DNA from 3 places in the Rhodococcus sp. NPDC058521 genome. Region 2 is predicted to be linked to each of the others. Evidence: riboswitches for the same ligand, from Rfam matches in the RefSeq annotation. Region 2 holds a riboswitch; each other region holds the start of a gene.
What was found. Region 2 has a riboswitch for cobalamin ahead of ACFWO3_RS15960 (CbtB domain-containing protein). Riboswitches for the same ligand answer to the same signal wherever they lie in the genome.

Region 1 (7,839 bases), on a different contig from region 2:
TGATCGGCATCTCGCCTTCCAACCACGGCACCCACCTCAACGGAATCGTGTTCATGCGCACCATGTTCCCGCCGCTGGGCCCGGCCGTATACCGGGGTCTGGAAATGATCACGCCGGCACTCATCCAGCAAGCATTGGACAATCCGGTGCAGCAGGAGATCTACGGAAACGGCGACACCCGTCCAGGAGTCACTTACACCACGATCGTGACCCAGTACGACGAAGTCGTCACCCCGTACACCAACCAATTTCTGGAAGGTCCGAACGTCACCAACATCCTGCTACAGGACGGTTGCCCGCAGGATCGAAGTGACCACATCTCGACGTTGTACAACGAGAGGTCGCTTCGATTCGTTCTCAATGCACTCGATCCGAAGAACGCGACGGCGGTGCCGTGCATGCCACAAGGATTCATCTTCCCCGGCAACTGGTGAGCGACGGTCAGCGCTCGCGTTGATGCTTCGGCTTCCAGACCACGAGGGCAGTGCTTCTCGGCACGGGAACCAGGTCTCCTCGTAAACCGGAGTGCATACGGGCGATCTCGTCGGCCATCTCGCGAACTCGATGTTGCAGGGCCTCGACCTGGTTGGTGAGCTCGATGATCCGCTTGATTCCGGCGAGGTTGACACCTTCGTCCTGCGACAGTCGCTGCACCTCGCGAAGCATGGCGACGTCGCGCGGAGAGTAGCGGCGCCCGCCACCCGTCGTGCGATGCGGGATGACGAGGCCGAGACGGTCGTAATTTCGGAGCGTCTGCGCGTGCATGCCGGCCAATTCGGCGGCCACAGAGATCACGAAGATCTGGGCGTCAGGATCGACTGCAGTTTCGCGCGAATCTTGTGAGCGATTGTCCATCACGCACCTGCCCACCCGGCCCTCGGATCGAACCCGCTGGCCTGCTCGGCTTCCAGATACGCCTTCAGTGCTTCGGTGGCGGGGTCGTCGAGTTTCTGCGGGACGGCAACCTTCACCGTCACGAGCAGATCGCCGCTTCCACCACCGCGCTTGGGAACGCCGCGGCCGCGAACGCGAAGGATACGGCCGTCCGCTGTACCTGCCGGCACCTTCACACCGACCCGACCTTCGAGGGTGGGAACGGACACGGTGGTGCCGAGGACGAGTTCGCCGTAGCTGACCGGAACCACGAGTGTGAGGTCGTCACCGTTTCGGCCGAACACCTTGTCCGGGCGGACCCGAACTGTGACGAAGAGGTCGCCTGACGGCGCGCCGCGCAGACCTGCCTCGCCTTGGCCGGCGAGGCGAATCTTCTGTCCGTCGCTGACGCCTGCCGGAACTCGCACAGTGATGGTGCGAGTGCGGTTGGTGACTCCGCTACCGCGGCAGTCCCCGCACGGCGAGTCGATGATCGAGCCGGTGCCACGACAGTCGTCACAGGGTTCGCTGAATCCGAACGCGCCCTGGTTGCGGCTGATGACGCCGGACCCGTTGCAGTGTGGGCATACTCGCGGGCTGGTGCCGGGCTTGGCGCCGCTGCCGTGACACGTGGTGCACGGCGACGGACTGGTCAGCCTCAATGGGACCGTGACGCCGAGCGCGGCTTCGCGAAAATCGAGGGTGGTCTCCGTTTCGACGTCGCTTCCGCGGCGCGGACGGCTGGTGCGAGCACCACCGGCTCCGCCACTGCGGTTGAACAGACCGCCGAAGATGTCGCCGATGCCGCCGTCCGCAGCACCGCCACCACCGAACAGGTCGTTGATGTCGAAGCCGCCTTGGAAACCGCCTCCGGCACCGGGATTGAAGCCTCCACCACCGCCGCGGCTGAATCCGCCGCTGGCGAAGAGTCGACGGGCCTCGTCGTATTCCTTGCGCTTGGCAGGATCTCCCAGCACGGCCTTTGCTTCACTGACCGCCTTGAACCGCTCCTCGGCCTTGGCGTCGCCGGGGTTCTTGTCGGGGTGAAGGCTGGACGCGAGCTTGCGGTAAGCCCGCGTGATCTCATCTTGCGAGGCGTCGGAGGAGACACCCAGCTCCTTGTAGAAGTCCTTCTCTATCCACTCCCGTTGACTCACTGGGCGTCTCCCTCCTCTCGCTTCTTACTGTTGGTCCGACTCGGCAGCAGACGCCGGGTCGGTGTCGGCGGGGGTTGCCCCCTCGGCACGATCCGTCACGGCCACCATCGCATGTCGCAGAACGCGATCACCGAATCTGTAGCCCTTCCGCATCACCGTGCCGAGAACGGGATCGTTGCCCTCGCCCTCGTGCTGGACTGCTTCGTGCAGTTCCGGGTCGAACGGGTCGCCTTCGGCACCGAACTCGCTCAACCCGAGCGAAGTGAGAGTACCGGTCAGCTTGTCCGCCACACCCTTCAGCGGTCCCGAATCGAGATCGCCGTGTGCCCGAGCACGATCCAGATCGTCGAGCACACCGAGCAGTTCACTCACTACCGACGCCTTGGCACCGGCGATGTCGGACTGCTTGTCCCGCTGCACGCGGCGACGGTAGTTGGCGTACTCGGCCTGCAGACGCTGCAAGTCCGCCGTGCGCTCGGCCAGCTCGCCGGTCTCGGGTGCCGCAGCCTCTGCGGCGGGTTCCTCGACCTCGGGAGCTGCGCCGTCCTGCACGTCCCCTGCAACTTCCGAGCCGGAAAGCGGCTGGGCTTCCCCAGCCACTTCCCGTACTTCACCGGTATCGGGGTCGATCTTTCGCTTGTCGACGAAAGTTACCGGCTCCTGCTCGGAATTCTCGGACGTCACTTCTTCTCCGAGTCGGACGGCTCGTCGACGACCTCTGCATCGACGACGTCGTCAGCGCCTCCATCTGCGGATGCACCGTCGGTGTTGGACGCTTCCTCGGCGGCACTGGCCTCGTAGATGGCCTGGCCGAGGGCCTGGGACTCTGCACCCAGCTTCTCGACGGCCGCCTTGACTGCCGAGATGTCGGTGCCGGCAAGCGCGTCCTGCGCCTCCTTGATCGCTGCCTCGACCTTTTCCTTGGTCTCGGCGGGCACCTTCTCCTCGTTGTCCTTGATGAACTTCTCGGTCTGGTGCACGAGCGACTCGGCCTGGTTGCGGGTCTCGGCCTCTTCACGACGGGTCTTGTCTTCCTCGGCGTGAGCCTCGGCGTCCTTGACCATGCGGTCGATCTCTTCCTTGGACAGACCGGAGCCGTCCTGGATCTTGATCGTGTTCTCCTTGCCGGTGCCCTTGTCCTTCGCGGTCACGTGCACGATGCCGTTGGCGTCGATGTCGAAGGTGACCTCGATCTGCGGCACGCCACGGGGGGCGGGCGGCAGCTCGGTGAGCTCGAAGGAGCCGAGCAGCTTGTTGTGCGAAGCGATCTCGCGCTCACCCTGGAACACCTGGATCTGCACCGAAGGCTGGTTGTCGTCGGCCGTGGTGAAGGTCTCGGACCGCTTGGTGGGGATGGTGGTGTTGCGCTCGATGAGCTTGGTCATCACGCCACCCTTGGTCTCGATACCGAGGGACAGCGGAGTGACGTCGAGGAGCAGAACGTCCTTGACCTCACCCTTGAGGACGCCGGCCTGCAGTGCGGCACCGACGGCCACGACCTCGTCCGGGTTGACACCCTTGTTGGGCTCACGTCCACCGGTGAGTTCCTTGACGAGCTCGGAGACTGCGGGCATACGGGTGGAACCACCGACGAGCACGACGTGGTCGATGTCCTTGACGGCGATTCCGCTGTCCTTGACGACGGCCTGGAACGGCGCGCGGGTGCGGTCCAGCAGATCGGAGGTGATCTTCTGGAACTCGCTGCGGGACAGCTGCTCGTCGAGGAACAGCGGGTTCTTGTCCGCGTCGACGGTGATGTAGGGGAGGTTGATCGAGGTGCTCTGCCCGGAGGAGAGTTCGATCTTCGCCTTCTCTGCAGCCTCGCGCAGACGCTGCAGGGCCATCTTGTCCTTGGTCAGGTCGATGCCGTTCTGCGACTTGAACTTCTCGACGAGCCAGTCGACGATGCGCTGATCCCAGTCGTCACCACCGAGGTGGTTGTCACCGGACGTGGCGCGAACCTCGACGACACCGTCGCCGATCTCGAGCAGCGAGACGTCGAAGGTACCGCCACCGAGGTCGAAGACCAGGATGGTCTGCTCTTTGTCGCCCTTGTCCAGGCCGTACGCGAGAGCAGCTGCGGTGGGCTCGTTGACGATGCGCAGCACGTTGAGGCCCGCGATCTGACCGGCTTCCTTGGTGGCCTGACGCTGTGCGTCCTCGAAGTATGCGGGAACCGTGATGACGGCGTCCGTGATGTCCTCGCCCAGGTAGGACTCCGCGTCACGCTTGAGCTTCATGAGCGTGCGGGCGCTGATCTCCTGCGAGGTGTACTTCTTGTCGTCGATCTCCACGTTCCAGTCGGTGCCGATGTGGCGCTTGACGGAGCGGATGGTGCGGTCGACGTTCGTGACGGCCTGGTTCTTGGCGGGCTGGCCAACCAGGACCTCACCGTTCTTCGCGAATGCGACGACGGAAGGGGTCGTGCGTGAACCTTCGGCGTTGGCGACCACTACGGGCTCGCCGCCTTCCAGCACAGACACGACCGAGTTCGTAGTACCGAGGTCGATACCGACGGCACGAGCCATAAGTGTTTCCTCACTTTCGTATTGCAGCTGGTGAACTTGTGTGAACGCTGCGATTGGGCGCTTGGATTGTGACGCTGGTGAGCGCCCTCCGCTCAAGTTTGCACCCGGAGGGCTCCCGGCGTCAACTCGAACCTGAGTCTCATGCGCTCAAGTCTGTCGTAGTGCTCAACGGGCCGTGTCGCAGGATTGTTCCCGAAACAGAAAATTCCCAGCTCGAGTGAGGTACGGACTCAAATCGTGCACGCGCCGTTCGCCGAACCACCGTAGTAGGGCTCGGGGTCGAACGGATCGGTCGCCGTCCCGCCGTAGTGCGCGTCCGGGTCGTACTCGTCGTTGCTCGTGCCCCCGTAATACGGGTCGGGGTCGTACTCGTTGTCGGAGCCGGAGGCACTGCAGTAGACGATCGGCTTCGGCCCGTCGTGGTCGATGGGTGCTGCGGCGGCCGTGGGGGCGAGCGCGACGGCCGCGGCGATACCGACCGAGGCGAGACAAGCCGAGGAGACGACGGCTGCGAATCGGGTGATTGCGGTTCGAGTGGTCATACCCGAATACTTCGCTTCACCAGGGGAAACAGCATCCAGGAGATACCCGATTCGACCCCTGAGATTTCGACCCCGAGACAACCCTCGCTCACCCATGAGGTCGTCACTCGTGTGGCCGCCCTTCACGACGAGCAACCGAACCGGTATACGGTGATTCGGGCCTCCCGGCCCGTGATCGGAGGGGGAACCCGGTGCGAATCCGGGACTGACGCGCAACGGTGACGATTCACGAGGAATCGAAGTCCGATCGCCCTCCGCTCACAACTGGTTGTCACGGCTCCGCGAACGAGCCCCGACTCGAGGAGTTGTGCGCACCGTGCACGTATCCCTTCGCCGTACCCCGACGATCCTGTGCGCCGCAGTCCTGCTCGCATCCGGTTGCGCGTCCAACGACCAGGGCGCAGGAGAGAACATCGAGTCGGGCGGCAACTACCCGGTGACCATCGAGAACTGCGGACACACCGTCACCGTCGACTCGCCACCCCGACGCGCCGTATCGCTGAATCAGGGTTCGACCGAGATTCTGCTCTCCCTCGGGCTCGCGGATCGGATGGTGGGAACCGCCACCTGGACGGACCCTGTTCGTGACAACCTCGCCGCCGACAACGAGCGCGTTCCCCGGCTCACGGACAACAACCCGGCCTTCGAGGTGGTCCTGGACACCGAGCCCGATTTCGTGTCGGCGTCGTTCGTCGGCACGCTGGGTCCGGGAGGCGGCGTCGCGGATCGAGATCAGTTCGACAAGCTCGGCGTCCCCAACTACGTCTCGCCTGCCGATTGCGAGGGCAAGACGGACGGGGGCGATTCGGACGGCGCCCGTACCGAACCACTGAGAATCGACGCGATATACAAGGAGATTCGCGACCTCGCCGCCGTCTTCGACGTGCGTGAGCGCGGCGAGCAGTTCGTCTCCGAACTGCAAGCACGATTCGAGGTGGCGTCGGACGCCATCGACGCATCCGGGGTATCGCTCGCGTACTGGTTCGCCGACATTCAGGCGCCCTACATGGCGGGGTGCTGCGGTTCACCGGGTGTCATGACCGATTCGGTTGGCGCACAGAACATATTTGCCGACACCGCCGACGAATGGCCGCAGGTCAGTTGGGAGACGGTGCTCGACCGCGACCCCACCGCACTCGTACTCGGCGATCTGAGCCGCCGCTCGATCGAGGGCGACTCCCTGGACAGCAAGATCGCATTCCTCGAATCCAATCCCGTAACCCAGCGTCTCTCGGCGGTCCGCGACAAGCGATACATCATCGTCAACGGGGCCGACATGAATCCCTCCATCCGTACCGTCGACGGCGTCGAGAAGGTCGCCGAAGCGCTGCGCGGCTGGGGCATGACCAATTGATCGCGCCTTCCATCCGCAACGATTCCGCACTGCTACGAGGTGCACTCTTCGCCGGTTCGCTGGCGATCCTCGTGGTCTCCGTCGCGGTGGCGATCACCATCGGCCCCGCAGCACTGTCCGTCGGCGACGTCTATGCCGTGATCCTCGAGCACTGCGGGCTCGGCACCTCCGGGGTGAGTCGAATCAAGGACGGGATCGTGTGGGAGCTGCGACTGCCCCGCACCCTCCTCGCCGCCGTGTGCGGAGCCGGGCTCGCCCTGTGCGGTGCGATCATGCAGTCGTTGCTCCGAAACCCACTCGCCGACCCCTACGTTCTGGGCATTTCGTCCGGCGCTTCGACCGGTGCGGTGTCGATCGCGGTACTCGGTGTCGGTGGCGGAGCGGTGTCGTTGTCCGTCGGCGCTTTCGGCGGTGCGGTGCTGTCGTTCGCGCTCGTCATGTTGCTGGCCGCCGGCGCGGGTGGCGGCACCGAACGCGTCGTTTTGGCCGGCGTTGCGGGCACCCAACTGTTCGCCGCGCTGACGTCCTTCATCGTGATCTCCTCGGCCAACGCCGAGCAGACGCGCGGCATCCTGTTCTGGCTACTCGGCTCGCTGGCCGGCGCCGATTGGACGGATGTACTCGTGTGCAGCGCGGTCGTCGCGGTCGGCGTCGTGCTGTGCCTGGTGAAGGCATCTGCGCTCGACGCCTTCACATTCGGCAACGATGCGGCATCGTCACTGGGCGTGTCCGTGCGCTGGGTTCGTATCCTCCTCCTCGGGATCACCGCCCTCGTGACGTCCGCTCTCGTCGCTGCTGCCGGGGCGATCGGATTCGTCGGCCTGGTATTGCCGCATGCCGCCCGGTTCGTGGTCGGACCGAGGCACAGCCGGTTGTTGCCGGCCGTCGTGATGATCGGCGCAATCTTCATGGTGTGGGTCGATGCCATCGCCAGAACGGTCTTCGAACCTCAGGAGATTCCGGTCGGAGTCGTGACCGCACTGATCGGCGTACCGGCGTTCGGCGTGATCCTCTTCCGAATGAGGAGGAGCAGATGAGCCTGTCGGCCAAGGGCATTCGGTGGAACCGTGCCGGACGGACCGTCCTCGACGACGTGGGCTTCGAGTCGTATCCGGGTCAGACCATCGGCCTGCTCGGACCGAACGGGTCCGGCAAGTCTTCGCTGCTGCGGGTGCTGGCAGGCATATCACGTCCGGATGCCGGGGAGGTGCTCGTCGACGGTGCGGATCTCCATTCGCTGCCGCGCAGACAACTCGCTCGTCGGCTTGCGATGGTCGACCAGCAGGTTCACACCGAGGTCGACATCATGGTCGCGGATGTGGTGCGGCTCGGCCGGATTCCGCACCGCGGGCTGTTCGGGGGCGACCCCCGCGCCGATGATCGCG
Region 2 (7,839 bases):
CAGGCCGGGGGCCCGCATCGGCGACGGATGTGGACAACGCGCTCGCCGCGCTGGATGCGATCACGGACGCCGACCTGTTGGACCTCACCGTCCTGGCGCGCGCATTCGGTTATCCGGGAACGATAGAGGCACTCGAAGCGCCGATGAGCCCTCGCGGTTACCGAGTACTCACACGGGTTCCGCGATTGCAGTTCAACCAGATTCACCGTCTCGTCGGGTCGTTCGGAACCCTTCAGGGGCTGCTTGCCGCTACGGCCGCAGACCTGCAGTCGGTGGAGGGCATAGGCGGACTGTGGGCACGTCACATCCGTGAAGGTCTGTCCCGCCTGGCGGAGAGTTCGATCGCCGGCCCTTACGAGTGACCGCTGTCCACCACGGACACGAGCGCAACGCGAACAGCATCGAGGTGCTCGGCCATGGCTCGTGCCGCCGAGTCGTAATCGCCGGGTTCGATTCCGTCCACGATCCGCGAATGATCTTCGGCTCGTCGCGGGTGGCAACGGGTTTGCAGTGGCCAGATTCGACAACCGCGACCCAGGGAAATCGACCCGGATGCCCGACGCGGCCGAGAGCAACCCGATCGGAACCGTGTTCGCGGGCGCAAAACCGACTCCGTACACATCCGAGGAGTTGGTGGACGACGCGTTAGCGGTGCTCGACGAACTCGGATGGCAGCAGGCACACGTCTTTCGGACACTCCCTCGGCGGTGTCCTTGCACAGCGCTTGGCTCTACGCCACCCGGACCGAGTACTCACGACCACGACGTCCGCGTCACTTCCCAGCGACGTTTCCGGGCTTCGTGTGCTCCGCTACCTACGACCGGGGTCTGCTGACCAAACTCGCGCTCACCCGATTCCCGGACGGGCGGGAAGGCGACATCGAACCTGCGATGGCAGTCTGGCGGGGTCTTGCGGCACCGGACTACCCGTTCGACGAAGCAGGTCCGCGCGCCTGGGTCGAAGCCGCAGCCAACTCCGGACCACGCGACCAGAAGGCACAGAGCCACCAGATAGGCGCCAAATGGCACGGCCCGCGGCTGTGCGAACTGCGGAATCCGGTTCTGCCCGATCCATCGAAGGCGCTCGTCTTCGAGTGTTTCCGGGCGTAGGCCACGACATCCCTGCCCCGCTGTGGCAGACGGTCGCCGAGGATGTGAGTGCGCTGGCGATCAGCCGAAGTTGAACGGCTCGGGAGCACTGCGAAGCTGCCCGAGCTGACCGACGACGGTATAAGCACCGGGTCCGATCGGATCACGCTGCGGTTCGGGCTGTTCCAGGCAATCGGGAGCGGACGTCTTCGCCGACCACTTCACCGAGAACACCGCCTGCTCACCCGGAGCGAGAGTACGAAGGTCCGGTTCACCCTGCGGGAAACAGTCGATGTTGGACCACAGGCGCTGATTGCCGTCGAGGGTGTATACGAGCACCTGCTGCAGGCCGCTCCCCAAGTCTCGCTCGCACGGAGTGGTTCCGATATTGGTGATGACGGTGGTGAAGGTCGGCTCTTCCCCGGGCGCATAGTTCGGCTTCTCACCGGTCGCCTTGATGGCGAGCGACTGATCGGGGCACTGACCCGCAGGAACCGGCTCTGCGCTCGTCGACGAAGTGGACGACGCACCCGAGGAAGTCTCCGAGCCGCTGCTCGACTCACTCGAACCACTCGAGTCTCCGGCGCCGCCGGAACCCTCGCCTTCACTCTTGGCGTCCGACTTCTCGCTCGAGGTGGCGGGAGCCGAGGTCAACGACGACGTGGCCGCCGCAGCGCCCGTGTCCGGGTCGTCACCGCCCCCGCCCAACGAACGCAGCAACCACACCAGGAGTGCCACGACGACGACGCCGACACCGATCGCGAGTGCACGGCGGCGCCAGTAGATCTCGGGGGGCAACGGTCCATTAGGTTCGAGCACGACGTCAACGGTAGTTCGGTGTGCTCGACCTGTGGCTCACCAGGCACGGCGTGTCGCTCAGCCGACGGTCTCGCCGATGTCTCCCACCACGCCTTGAAGGTGCATTCTGCTGTCCGAGAGGTTGTATGTGACGCCTGCCACCGCGCAGGTTCCGTTCGCGATTCGCTCGGCGATGATTCGGGATCGCTGTTGCAGAAGCGAGGCCGTCTCGAGGGCGTGGCGTGCCACGAATTCGTCCGGGGTGGTCAAGCCTTCGTTTCGTCCCATCAGAATCGACGGGGCTACGCGCTCGACCAGGGTACGAATGAACCCGTTCGGAATATTGCCGTTGTCCAGTGCATCCATGGTGGCCTTCACGGCACCGCAGCCCTCGTGGCCGAGCACCACGATGAGCGGAACGTTCAGAATGTCCACCGCATACTCGATCGATCCGAGCACCGAATCGTCGATGGCCTGACCAGCGGTTCGGACGACGAACATGTCCCCCAGACCCTGATCGAAGATGATCTCGGCGGCGACGCGCGAGTCACCACAGCCGAACAGCACGGCGGTCGGGTGTTGCTCCTTGACGAGCTTCGCTCGGTCGGCGATCCCCTGGCTGGGGTGGATCGAAGCACCGTTGACGAAGCGGTCGTTACCCTGGCGCAGTGACTTCCAGGCCGATATTGGATTCGAGTTGGGCATGGGGCCATTGTGCACCCACCCGGTTTCGGCCGTTGGGCGAGCACATTACGTCTACCCGACGTAACCAGGAGAGAGAGTGTGAGAACAGGTGACGGTTGACGCGTCGGCCCTGATCGCGTGGTACGAAACCCACGCCCGCGACCTGCCCTGGAGGCGGGAAGATGTCACCGCTTGGCACATTCTGATGAGCGAGATCATGCTCCAACAAACCCCGGTGGCGCGGGTGGCTCCGACCTGGGAGGAGTGGGTCGAGCGTTGGCCCGTTCCATCCGCCATGGCCGCATCCAGTCAGGCAGACGTGCTGCGCGCCTGGGGCAGGCTCGGGTATCCGCGGCGTGCGATGCGGCTGCACGAATGTGCCGGGGTCCTTGCGACCCGTCATCAGGATCTGGTGCCCGACGACGTCGACACGCTGCTGGGTCTTCCCGGCATCGGCGCCTATACCGCTCGCGCCGTCGCGTGTTTCGCCTACGGACAGAAAGTTCCTGTCGTGGACACCAACGTGCGTCGTGTGGTCGCCCGAGCGGTGGACGGTTCCGCCGAGCCCGGAAATCCTTCCAACACCCGAGACCTCGCCGCCGTCGAAGCACTCCTGCCCCGAACCCGGGCCCGCGCCGCGACCTTCTCGGCCGCACTCATGGAACTGGGCGCAACGGTCTGCACGGCCCGCAAGCCCGCCTGCGAACGTTGCCCGCTTCCCGCGTGTGCGTGGACCGACGCGGGACGCCCCGAGTACACCGGCGAACGGCGCAAGGTGCAGAAATTCGCGGGCACCGATCGTCAGGTGCGCGGAAAGCTGATGGCAGTTCTGCGCGAAAGCGAAAGTCCGGTCGAACGGGCTCGCCTTGACACCGTCTGGCTCACCGACCCGGGCCAGCGCGACCGAGCGCTCGATTCGCTCCTCGTCGACGGCCTCGTGGAACAGACCGACGACGGACAGTTCGCGCTCGCCGGCGAGGCCTGAATCTCCCCACCCCTTGCTGACGAATGTCACACCGGTTCGCGTGAGTCGAACCGGTGTGACATTCGTCAGGGGTGGGGAAGGGGTTTCAGGCCGCGCAAGAAGTCTTCGACCACCTCGCGGTACCGGACAGGCTGGTCATCGTGGACCAGGTGACCGGCGTCGGTGATGCGTACGTACTGCGCCGACGCATGTTCGTCGGCCATGCGCCGCATCTGCCCGGCAGGCGTGATGGTGAACTCGCCTTCGATCAACAACGCAGGCACGTCCACCGCTTGCCACTGATCCCAGAAATGACGACCACCCCATTCCTCGGAGATGTCCCGGAATGTCGCAACGTCACCGTGCAGATACCAACCCCCGTCGCGCTTCTCGAACGCGTCCAGGAAGTAGCGTCCCGCGACCGGGCCGAAGTACTCGATCGCAGATTCCTCGGTCGGGAAAGGTTGCGGCCACTCCTCGATCATCGCGGCCCAATCCCGGGCCGTGCGACCACGAAAGTCGGGCGCCATGTCCTCGAGGACGAGCGCGCGCACCCGATCCGGGTGCGCCGCAGTGAACGCCCACGCGTGCAACGCACCCATCGAGTGCCCGATCACGATCATCGGTTTCCGGATCGATTCCACGTGAGCCGCCAGGTCTTCCACGAACGCCTCGGTGGTCAGTTCGCCCGGCTCGGGCCGCCCGTGCCCCGCCGCGTCGAACGTGTACACGTGCCCGTGCTCTCGGAGCCATGGAACCTGACGTCGCCACGTCTGCGCACTGCCCATCAACCCGTGCAGCAGCAGAATCGGCGAACCGCCCCCGCCCTCGTCGTGAAGTGCATGATCGTCCGACACGGCTGCCACGTTAGCGGAGTAGCCTCACCGACATGGCTGTCGTCAAGATCAACGCAATCGAAATCCCCGAGGGTGCAGGCGCCGAGCTGGAGAAGCGCTTCGCGAACCGCGCACATGCCGTCGAGAACTCGCCCGGCTTCCTCGGATTCCAACTGCTGCGCCCGGTCAAGGGCGAGAACCGCTACTTCGTGGTCACCCAGTGGGAGACGGAGGAAGCCTTCGAGGCGTGGCGTGACGGCCCGGCACGGGAGGCTCATGCCGGTGAGCGCCAGAAGCCCGTCGCCTCGGGTGCTTCCCTGCTCGAGTTCGAGGTCGTGCTGGACGTGGCCGCGAAGGCTTGATCACCACGAGCTCGTTGACACCGGCTACCCGCCGGTGTCAAAGTTCGCAGGACAAAGCGATTGTTCGGCAGGAATCCGGTGCAATTCCGGAGCGGTCGCGCCACTGAAAAGCCAGACACTGTCGGCCATCGTATGGACACCTAGGGGACGCGCAATCCCAGGAGGAACCACCCGTGGCACTCGCCTACTCTCCCGAGGCATCGGTCGACTCGACCAAACTGGCCGTCATCGCGTTCGCGGTCGTACTGCTCTCCATGCTCGCGCTGTACATAGTGGGATTCGATCAGGGTGCGGTCTCGCGCACCGGCATGTTCATGCACGAACTGATGCATGACGGACGCCACCTGATGGGCCTGCCGTGCCACTGACGACCGGTTCGCACATCGGCACCCAGTCGTTCACGAAGCTCCTCATCCGCGGCCTGCTGGCCGGACTGATCGCCGGAATCCTTGCCGGCGGCGTGGCATTCGTCCTCGGCGAGCCCCACGTGGACTCCGCGATCGCGCTCGAGGAAGCCCAGTCCGCGGCCGAGCCGCACGACCACGAAGCTGCAGGTGGGCATTCGCACGACGAAGAGGATGCCCTGGTCAGCCGAGACGGACAGAAGGGCGGCCTCTTCCTGGCCACCGCACTGGCCGGCCTTGCCCTCGGTGCCATCTACGCCGTCGTCATGCACTACGCACGTCGACTCACCGCACTGTCGGGAGCAGCCCTGGCTCTGACCCTGGCAGGTCTCGGCTGGCTAGCGATCGAAGCCGTTCCGTTCTTCAAGTACCCCGCAAACCCACCAGCGGTAGGCGACCCCGAGACCATCAACCAGCGCACGTGGCTGTGGCTTGCTGCTGTCGTGCTGGGACTGTTGGCGGTCGCGGTGGCCGTATTCGTGGCGGGGCGAGTGGCAGACCAGAACTTCGCCTCGGTACGGGTGATCGCGCCGGTCGCAGCGTTTCTGGTGGTCGTTGTCATCGGCTATGCGGCGCTACCGAGCATCAACGAAGTCGGCGAGGACTTCCCCGCCACTCTGCTGTGGGAATTCCGTCTCTCGTCTCTCGCAACCCAGGCCACGCTGTGGTTGGCACTGGGCGCCGCATTCGCGTTCCTCACCGACCGCGCCGCGAACCGAAAGCCGATTGGCTAGCACCTGAGTACGGGGTCCGATCGGCACCTCGGAGTGATGTGAGCAGGGCCCCTGCGCCGTGAGCATGAAGTGATCACACTTCGACCTCTCAGCAAGGGGCTTTGTCATGTCGGTGGTTCGAGAACAGCGCGTCACCCCACCCGCCTCGGTCGACCGGGCGTATTGGTTGCTCGCGCTTGCGCTCTCGGCAGGAGTTGTCGAAACGATCGCTCACGTGTCGACGGCCCTGCAAGAACCCGATGTGAACCTGTCGTCCGTCGGCTTGCAGGTCCTGGTCCGTCTCTCCGTGTACGCAGCGGTGTTGGTCGTGATGGGCCGACTTCGAGCGGGCGAGGGTTGGGCGCGAATCGTCCTCGTCGTAGGACTCGGCACGGCCGGAATCGCTTCGCTCGTGTCCGAGCCCCTCACCTGGATGCTGTCGGGCAATTCGCTCCCCGAACTCACCCTGTACAGCGCCGTGATTCTCACTGCACGAACCGTTCATCTCCTTGCCGTGATCACGGCGATCGCCTTGATGCTCACGCCGAGCTCCGGACGGTTCTTCGGCCGTCACATCCAGACCGCGCCGAATCAGCGCCACCGCAGAAGGGCCGCGGCGTAACGTCTGAAAGAACGGGCAATTGCTCGACACCCACCCTCCAGGGGGCACGTATGGATCTGGCATATACGCCGAACCGGCATCTCACCGACACCATCGGCATCACGCTCGCAGCAGTTGGTGCCGTTCTCCTGGCACTGCTCACGCTCTACCTGGTCGGATTCGATCAGGGGGCCATTTCTCGCAGCGGCATGTACCTCCACGAACTGATGCACGACGGCCGCCATCTGATGGGCCTGCCCTGCCACTGACCCGGTGAGCGCGTGCCGCTGACACCCCCGAGCGGAGCACCAAATGGGTACCCAGTCCACCCGAGCCGGATTCGACTCGGTGTCCGATCGCGTAGCCGAATACAACCCCGTACGAGGCGAATCACTCGACTCCCCATACGAACTGTCCAACTCCTCCTTCGAAGCTCTGCGGCATGTACTTCACGACGTCGGTGGACAACCCGCCCTGCCCGTCGAGTACAAGGAGAAGGTCGAGGAGACCTGGGAAATGAACACCTACGTCACCTGTGAATGTTTGGGGTGGCGCGGCGTGTGGAATTCCGAGGAGCGACGACGGGCCGAGAACGACCTCGGCGCCACGCTGTACTTCGGGCTGCCCTATTACGCACGGTGGATCACCGTAGCCGCGAAAACGCTTGTCGCAAAGGGATTCATCACACCCGACGAGTTGTCCGCGAAGCTCGACGACGTGCGCGCCAGAATGCGCGAGGCGAAGCAATGAGAAACTTCGAGATCGGTGATCGGGTCAGGGTGCGCGAATCCACGTCGATGTTCCACACCCGAACGCAGGCGTTCATCAGAGGTCATACCGGCGTGATCGTGGAACACCGACCCGCATGGGTCATTCCCGAAGACGAAGCCTGGGGTCGCGACGACGGAAGGCAGGAGCCGTTCTACGTCGTCCGATTCCTGCAGACCGACCTGTGGGATCGGTACACCGGATTCGACGGCGACACCCTGGAAACCGAATGTTCCGAACGTTGGCTGGAGGCGGCCCCATGAGCGATGAACATGGCGATCACACGCCTATTCGAGAATCGGAGGAGATAAGCGAGTTCGAAGTCCTCGAAGCGGCGATCCGCGAGTTGTCGATCGAGAAAGGATTGTTCTCCTCGGAAGACCACCGGATGTTTCTCGAATGGGCAGAATCGGTGGGGCCCTCCGGCGGCTCGCGACTCGTCGCGAAATCGTGGGTCGACCAGGAGTTCAAGAAGCGGCTCCTCGAGGACGGCACCGAGACGTGCAAGGAGGTCGGAATCGACTGGCGGGATCCGACCGGTTCCGGCACACCGAGCGACTACACGTACTTCTACGTCCTCGAGAACACCCTGACCGTGCACAACGTGATCGTGTGCACGCT
Region 3 (7,839 bases), on a different contig from region 2:
ACACCACCGACATGATCGTCAACCGCATCATCGACAACGCCGCCGTCGCGGCCGCGTCGATCACCCGTGGCCCGGTATCGAGTGCGCGTGCGCAGGCCCTCGCTCACCCGTACAAGCCCGGGTCCACAGTTTTCGGTGTCAGCGATCGCGTCTCGCCGGAGTGGGCGGCATGGGCGAACGGCGTCGCCGTCCGCGAACTGGATTTCCACGACACGTTCCTGGCGGCGGAATACTCGCATCCGGGCGACAACATTCCCCCGATTCTGGCTGTGGCACAGCACGCCGGTCGTAGCGGCGCGGACCTGATTCGCGGACTCGCGACGGGTTACGAGATCCAGATCGATCTGGTGCGGGCCATCTCCCTGCACGAGCACAAGATCGATCACGTCGCCCACCTCGGCCCGTCGGCGGCTGCCGGAATCGGAACGCTCCTTGGTCTCGACGACGAAACGATCTACCAGGCGGTCGGTCAGGCGCTTCACACGACGACTGCCACTCGCCAGTCGCGCAAGGGCGAGATCTCCAGCTGGAAAGCACACGCTCCCGCGTTCGCCGGGAAGATGGCTGTCGAGGCCGTCGACCGGGCGATGCGCGGTGAAGGCGCGCCGTCACCCATTTGGGAGGGCGAAGACGGTGTGATCGCCTGGCTACTCGGTGGCCCCAATGCCGAATACTCGGTACCGCTGCCAGGCCCAGGGGAGGCCAAGCGTGCGATTCTCGACAGCTACACCAAGGAGCACTCCGCCGAGTACCAGAGTCAGGCCCCGATCGACCTCGCCCGCCGAATGCGCGAGCGTGTCGGCGACCTGTCCCAGATCGCGTCGATCGTCCTGCACACCAGCCACCACACGCACTACGTGATCGGCACGGGCTCGAACGATCCGCAGAAGTTCGATCCCTCGGCCAGCCGTGAGACTCTCGACCACTCGGTGATGTACATCTTCGCCGTGGCGCTCGAGGACGGCGACTGGCATCACGAACGCTCGTATGCTCCCGAGCGCGCCAATCGCACCGAGACGATCGAACTGTGGAACAAGATCTCCACCGCCGAGGATCCGGAGTGGACTCGGCGCTACCACTCGACGGACCCCGACGAGAAGGCGTTCGGCGCACGCGCCGAAATCACCTTGAAGAGCGGCGAAGTCATCACCGACGAACTCGCCGTCGCCGACGCACACCCGCTCGGAGCTCGTCCGTTCGCACGCGACCAGTACATCGCGAAGTTCCGCACCCTCGCAGAGGGCGTCATCGCGCCCGCCGAGCAGGACCGCTTCCTGGACGTCGCGCAGCGGACCCCCGAATTGAAGGCCGGCGAACTGGACCAGCTCACCTTCTCGGTATCCGCCGAAGTTCTGGCCGCGGCACCCACCGTGGCGAAGGGGATCTTCTGATGAGCGCCGCGAGCACTTCGAGGGTGATCGCAGCGCCCACGTCTGCCTCGGACAAGCGGAAAGCGTTTCGAGCGGGCCTGGCGTCGGGCAAGATTCAGCGGATGCCCGGGGCGTTCTCGCCACTCGTTGCGATGTTGGCGCAGGAGATCGGCTTCGAGGGTGTGTACGTCTCCGGCGCCGTCGTCTCGGCGGACCTCGGACTCCCGGACATCGGCCTCACCACTCTCAGTGAGGTTGCGGGACGGGGGCAACAGATCGCACGAGCCACCGACGTCCCCACGCTGATCGACGCGGATACGGGATTCGGCGAGCCGATGAGCGCGGCCCGAACCGTCACCGTGCTCGAAGATGCCGGTCTCGCAGGGTGTCACCTCGAGGACCAGGTCAACCCCAAGCGCTGTGGGCACCTCGACGGCAAGGCGGTCGTACCTGCCGGCGACATGATCCAACGGATCAGAGCTGCCGTGTCTGCGCGCAGGGACCCGGATTTCGTGATCTGTGCACGCACCGATGCGCGCGCTATCGAGGGGCTGGATGCGGCGATCGCACGCGCGAACGCCTACGTCGACGCCGGCGCGGACATGATCTTCGTCGAAGCCCTGGCCGATCCTTCCGAGTTCGAGAAGTTCCGTGCCGGGGTCCAGGTTCCGTTGCTGGCCAACATGACCGAGTTCGGCAAGTCCGAGCTGCTGTCGGCGGGCCAGCTCGAGAACCTCGGGTACAACGTCGTGATCTACCCGGTGTCGACCCTGCGTCTCGCAATGTATGCCGCAGAACAGGGATTGCGTGAGATCGCGGAGACCGGAACCCAGGCGGGCGTCGTGGACCGGATGCAGACTCGCAGTCGGCTGTACGAGTTGCTGCAGTACGAGAACTACAACGAATTCGATTCCGGGATATTCAACTTCGAGCTCCAAGGGGAATCATGACCGACATTCGAAAGGGGTTGACGGGTGTCGTCGTCGATACGACTGCGATCTCCAAGGTGGTACCCGAAACCAACACCCTGACCTACCGGGGATACCCCGTGCAGGACCTCGCGACGCACTGCTCGTTCGAAGAGGTTGCGTACCTGCTGTGGCACGGGGAGCTGCCCGACGAAGGACAGTTGCAGGAATTCGTCCAGCGAGAACGTGCTCAGCGTCGGGCAGATCGGTCGCTGCTGTCGTTGCTCGCGAAGCTTCCCGACACGTGCCATCCGATGGACGTGGTGCGTACCGCGATCAGCTACCTGGGTGCCGAGGATCCAGAAGAGGACGACAACGGCGCGGAGGCCAATCTCGCGAAGTCGCTGCGCATGATGGCGGTTCTTCCCACCGTTGTGGCGGCAGATCTTCGAGGTCGGCGGGGCCTGAACCCCGTCAGCCCGGATCCGAACCTGGGCTTCGCCGAGAACTTCCTGTACATGTCGTTCGGCTCGGTGCCGGACAAGCGGATTGCGAAGGCGTTCGAGACCTCCCTCGTTCTGTACGCGGAGCACAGTTTCAACGCGTCGACATTCGCCGCCCGCGTGGTGACGTCGACGCTGTCCGACATCTACAGTGCGGTGACCGCAGCCATCGGTGCCCTGAAGGGTCCACTGCACGGCGGTGCGAACGAAGCCGTCATGCACATGATGCTCGAAATCGACGACCCGTCGAAGGCGTCGGAGTGGTTGCGGGGCAAGATCGCCGACAAGCAGAAGGTGATGGGTTTCGGTCACCGGGTCTACAAGGACGGCGACTCCCGGGTTCCGTCCATGCGTGACGCTCTGAAGGACGTCGCCGCTGTGACGGACGGCCAGAAGTGGCTCGACATGTACGACGAGCTCGAGCGAACCATGTTCGACGCCACGGGTATCAAACCGAATCTGGACTTCCCGGCCGGCCCTGCCTACTACCTCATGGGTTTCGACATCGAGGTGTTCACACCGATCTTCGTCATGGCACGAATCACGGGGTGGACGGCGCACATCATCGAACAGGGCGCTTCGAACGCCCTGATCAGGCCGCTCAGCGAGTATTCGGGGGTGGAGCAGCGAGCCGTGGCCCGCTGACCCCCGTGAGTGGTTAGCGAGTTCCTGGACTCGCTAACCACTCACAGGCGGGGGCCTACAGCTCGGCGCGAACCAGCTTCGCGGCGTCGACGAGGTTGCGAAGCGACGCCTCGACCTCCGCCGGACCACGAGTCTTCAAGCCGCAGTCAGGATTGACCCAAAGCCGTTCCACAGGGACGGCTTTCAGTGCTTCCCGAAGCGAGGAAGCGATCTCGTCGACACCAGGCACACGCGGGGAGTGGATGTCGTACACACCCGGCCCGACACCGAGGTCGAAGCCCACCGCGTTGAGATCGTCGAGAACCTCCATGTGCGAACGCGCAGCCTCGATCGAGGTCACGTCTGCGTCCAACTTGGCGATGGCCTCGATGACCTCACCGAATTCCGAGTAGCACAGGTGGGTGTGGATCTGTGTCTCGTCGGCTACTCCCGATGTCGCGAGCCGGAACGATCCCACCGACCAGTCGAGGTATCCGGCCTGGTCCGCGCTACGCAGCGGCAGTAGCTCGCGCAGTGCGGGCTCGTCCACCTGAACGACCTTCACGCCCGCATTCTGGAGATCCACCGTCTCCTCGCGAATCGCGAGAGCAACCTGATTGGCGGAGTCCGCCAAGGGCTGGTCGTCGCGCACGAAGGACCACGCAAGAATGGTGACCGGACCGGTGAGCATCCCCTTGACGGGCCGCTCCGTGAGGGTCTGCGCGTACGTGATCCACTCGGTCGTCATCGGCTTGGGGCGGCGCACATCACCGAACAGGATCGGCGGCCGTACGCAGCGGCTTCCGTAGGACTGCACCCAGCCGTTCGCCGTGGCGAAGAATCCGTCCAGCTGCTCGGCGAAGTACTGCACCATGTCGTTGCGCTCCGGCTCGCCGTGCACGAGCACGTCGATGTCGAGCTTTTCCTGCAGCGCGACAACGTCCGCGATCTCTGCGCGCATCCGCGAGAGGTACTCTTCCTGGTCGATCTCACCCTTGCGCAGGGCCGCGCGGGCCACCCGGATCTGTGTGGTCTGCGGGTACGAACCGATCGTCGTGGTGGGGAGCAGTGGAAGGTTCAGCGCCGCCTGTGCCTCACGGCGCTGCGCGGCCGGGCTGCGTCCCGAATCGGACTCGACGATAGAGGCCAGACGGCTCCGCAACTCGGCGTCGTGCAGGCGCGGGTCGCTCGCACGAGTCGAAGCGGCAGCGCGGGCGAGTGCGAATTCTTCCTCGACGGACTCGCGTCCCTCGGTGAGTGCCGTTCCCAGAGCGACTACCTCGCGTACCTTCTCGCTTCCGAACGCGAGCCAGGAGCGCAGTGCCTTGTCGATGCCGGTCTCGGCATCGAGCGTGTAAGGAACGTGCAGGAGCGAGCACGACGTCGAGACCGCCAGGGAACCGGCAGAACCCAGAAGGGTGCTCGCGGACGCAAGTGCCTTCTCGAGGTCGGTGCGCCAGATATTGCGTCCATCGACGACCCCGGCGACGATGTGCTTGCGTGACAGCTCCGGAACGGAAGCGAACGTGTCGTTGCCGGCGACGAGATCGACTGCCAGGCCTTCGATTCCGGTGGCGACCAGGGCGGGGAGAGCATCACCGAGACCGCCGAAGTACGACGCGACGAGGATAGCCGGACGGTTCTCCAGGCCGGACAGCGATTCGTACACCCGTGACGCGACCGCGATTTCCTCGGCCGTGCGGTCGGCGACGAGTGCCGGCTCGTCGAGCTGAACCCACTCGGCCCCCTTGGCGGCGAGGAGCGCGAGAAGTTCGGAATACAGCGGAAGCAGTTCGTCGACACGGTCGAGGAGCGGTGCATCCGATCCGACGGACTTCGAGAGCAGCAGGAACGTCACCGGACCGACGATCACCGGGCGCGCCGGAATGCCCAGTGCACGTGCTTGTTCGAGTTCCGCGAGGACCTTCGACGGGTCGAGGGAGAAGGTGGTGGACGGCGAGATCTCGGGAACGAGGTAGTGGTAGTTCGTGTCGAACCACTTGGTCATCTCGAGGGGCGTCACGGTGTCGTTTCCGCGTGCGGCCGCAAAGTAGCGGTCGAGCGGGTTGTCGATGCCCGCGACGCGGTCGGGGAGCGCGCCGAGCATGGCAGCCGTGTCGAGTACGTGGTCGTAGTACGAGAACGTGTTGACCGGGATCGAGTCGAGGCCGGCGTCGCGCAGCTCGGTCCAGTTCCGAGTGCGGAGGTCGGCGGCGACGGACTCGAGGCCGGCAGCGTCGATCTTGCCCGACCAGTAGCTCTCGACGGCCTTCTTGAGTTCGCGATTCGGACCGATGCGAGGGGAGCCCAGCACGGTCGCGGTGAATGAAAGTGTCACGAGATTCTCCAGTTGCGTAGCGGTACGGACACCACCGGCAAGCGGGTACACCTCTCGAGCCCTGGGTATTGCTGCAAGCGCACGGAGGTCTACGCGCCCATTCCACGAGGCGGTGAACCGTCGAGCACGGCGTGCCCGACACAGTCGGCAGGTCTTCGGACTCGCAGGCTCCCGATGTGACGACATCGGACCTAGTGGCCGTCGCTTCCCAGGCGGTTGCGCCCAGTGCGTGGTGACGGCGGTCGTTCCTGCTCACCGCTGCGGGACAGTTCCGGATTCTCACCGGATTCCCTCTCACACGAGTCACCGGAGTGACGCGTGCTTCGACGCCGAGTGTGGTCTTCGGGGCTCCTCACGACCGCACAGGGCGAACCAGCTGCAGTGCCAAGCATAGGCGCAGTGCCTCTGTGAGCGGCAGACGAGTCCATGCACTCGTCAACCGCACGGTGGCGCGGACGCTTACCGGCCGCTACTGTGGTCCGCATGCAGCGCACGTATTTCTGGTTTAGCAGGTCGGCCCCGGGTGGGTCGGTCGGTGTAACCACGCGCTGACCTCCCACTCCACGAGCCGGATCACAGACCGGCTCGCGGAGTTCCTCGAAGGCTTCGAGGGTCGGTCGGAACAGGAAACCGACATCATGTCCGTCACTCTGGACAACCACCATCTCGACAATCAGCGAACGGTCCAGCTCAGTCCGCTCGTGCCCCCGAACGTGGTTCGGGGCGAACTCGGGCCCGACGACGTAGCGTCCGCGACCGTACGCACCGGCCGCGCCAACACCGTCGACATCCTGAACGGGGACGACGACCGCCTGCTGGTCGTGGTCGGGCCGTGCTCGGTGCACGACCCCGTCGCTGCGATGGACTACGCACGCCGTTTGGCGTCCAAAGCAGAGGAACTTCGCGCCGACCTGCAGATCGTCATGCGGGTGTACTTCGAGAAGCCGCGCACCACGCTGGGGTGGAAGGGTCTGCTCAACGACCCCCACCTGGACGGGACGTTCGATATCGACAGCGGTCTGCGAATCGGCCGGAAGCTGCTTCTCGACATTTCGCGTCTCGGGCTACCCGTCGGGTGTGAATTCCTCGATCCGATCATGCCGCAGTACATCGCGGACCTCGTTTCCTACGGGGCCATCGGTGCGCGAACGGCGGCGAGCCAAGTGCACAGGCAGTTGTGCAGCGCGCTGTCGATGCCCGTCGGGATCAAGAATTCCACGGAAGGGGACGTGCAGGTCGCGGTCGACGGCACGCGCGCCGCAGGTGCGAGCCACGTGTTCCCCGGAACCGATCTGGACGGTCATGCGGCTCTGGTGAAGACAGTGGGAAACCCCGACTGTCACGTGATTCTGCGGGGCGGCAGCCAGGGGCCGAACTACGATGCGGAAACGGTCGCAGACACGGTTGCGCGACTTCGCAAGTCGGGTTTGCCCGAACGCGTCGTGGTGGATGCCAGCCACGGCAACAGTTCGAAGAACCACGAGAAGCAGATCGACGTGGTCTCCGATCTGAGTGAGCGGATCGCGAACGGAGAGAAGAGAATCGTCGGCGTGATGCTGGAAAGCTTCCTCGAAGCCGGCAGGCAGGACCTTGCGCTTGGCCGTTCCGACGAACTGGTCTACGGCAAGTCGATCACCGATGCCTGCCTCGGCTGGGAAACCACGGCAGCCCAGCTGGATCGGCTGGCGAATGCGGTGGCCGCGCGACGGTGACGCGTCAGCGAACGCCTCTCGTGCGGAACTGCACACTGATCCGCGGTCCGGTCGGGCGGGCGCTCTTGGGGATGGAATGTTCCCAGGTGCGTTGGCACGAACCGCCCATGACCACCAGATCACCGTGTCCCACGGTGAATTTCAGCGATTGTCCACCGCCGCGCGGCCGCAACATCAGCGGCCGTGCGGCGCCGAGTGACACGATGGCAACCATGGTGTCCTCGGTGCGGCTGCGGCCTGTGTCGTCCCCGTGCCAGGCGACGCTGTCGTTTCCGTCCCGGTAGTAACAGAGGCCCGCCGTGGCGAACCGTTCACCGAGTTCGGGTTCGTAATGGTCGGACAGTGCTTCGCGGCAGGCGTGCAGCAGCGGGTCGGGAAGCTGAT

Region 1: it holds a riboswitch for cobalamin, as region 2 does, so the genes downstream of both, ACFWO3_RS20395 (ABC transporter substrate-binding protein) here and ACFWO3_RS15960 (CbtB domain-containing protein) in region 2, are expected to answer to the same signal.
Region 3: it holds a riboswitch for cobalamin, as region 2 does, so the genes downstream of both, metE (5-methyltetrahydropteroyltriglutamate--homocysteine S-methyltransferase) here and ACFWO3_RS15960 (CbtB domain-containing protein) in region 2, are expected to answer to the same signal.

What each region holds. Positions count from the first base shown of each region.
Region 1 is NZ_JBHXNL010000017.1:81,937-89,775, reverse strand. It holds gene ACFWO3_RS20425 (esterase/lipase family protein) at 1-434, shown strand, start outside; gene ACFWO3_RS20420 (heat shock protein transcriptional repressor HspR) at 442-855, opposite strand; gene dnaJ (molecular chaperone DnaJ) at 855-2,030, opposite strand; gene grpE (nucleotide exchange factor GrpE) at 2,055-2,714, opposite strand; gene dnaK (molecular chaperone DnaK) at 2,711-4,558, opposite strand; gene ACFWO3_RS20400 (hypothetical protein) at 4,789-5,100, opposite strand; cobalamin riboswitch at 5,240-5,374, shown strand; gene ACFWO3_RS20395 (ABC transporter substrate-binding protein) at 5,417-6,454, shown strand; gene ACFWO3_RS20390 (FecCD family ABC transporter permease) at 6,454-7,491, shown strand; gene ACFWO3_RS20385 (ABC transporter ATP-binding protein) at 7,488-7,839, shown strand, end outside.
Region 2 is NZ_JBHXNL010000010.1:59,387-67,225, reverse strand. It holds gene disA (DNA integrity scanning diadenylate cyclase DisA) at 1-362, shown strand, start outside; gene ACFWO3_RS15990 (hypothetical protein) at 669-1,109, shown strand; gene ACFWO3_RS15985 (hypothetical protein) at 1,170-1,907, opposite strand; gene ACFWO3_RS15980 (carbonic anhydrase) at 1,965-2,591, opposite strand; gene ACFWO3_RS15975 (A/G-specific adenine glycosylase) at 2,680-3,555, shown strand; gene ACFWO3_RS15970 (alpha/beta fold hydrolase) at 3,621-4,391, opposite strand; gene mhuD (mycobilin-forming heme oxygenase MhuD) at 4,424-4,732, shown strand; cobalamin riboswitch at 4,748-4,873, shown strand; gene ACFWO3_RS15960 (CbtB domain-containing protein) at 4,906-5,100, shown strand; gene ACFWO3_RS15955 (CbtA family protein) at 5,091-5,870, shown strand; gene ACFWO3_RS15950 (hypothetical protein) at 5,977-6,471, shown strand; gene ACFWO3_RS15945 (CbtB-domain containing protein) at 6,522-6,719, shown strand; gene ACFWO3_RS15940 (hypothetical protein) at 6,763-7,200, shown strand; gene ACFWO3_RS15935 (SH3-like domain-containing protein) at 7,197-7,481, shown strand; gene scnC (thiocyanate hydrolase subunit gamma) at 7,478-7,839, shown strand, end outside.
Region 3 is NZ_JBHXNL010000003.1:121,843-129,681, reverse strand. It holds gene prpD (2-methylcitrate dehydratase PrpD) at 1-1,391, shown strand, start outside; gene prpB (methylisocitrate lyase) at 1,391-2,320, shown strand; gene ACFWO3_RS06990 (bifunctional 2-methylcitrate synthase/citrate synthase) at 2,317-3,426, shown strand; gene metE (5-methyltetrahydropteroyltriglutamate--homocysteine S-methyltransferase) at 3,482-5,743, opposite strand; cobalamin riboswitch at 5,872-6,069, opposite strand; gene ACFWO3_RS06980 (3-deoxy-7-phosphoheptulonate synthase) at 6,382-7,455, shown strand; gene ACFWO3_RS06975 (alpha-ketoglutarate-dependent dioxygenase AlkB) at 7,460-7,839, opposite strand, start outside.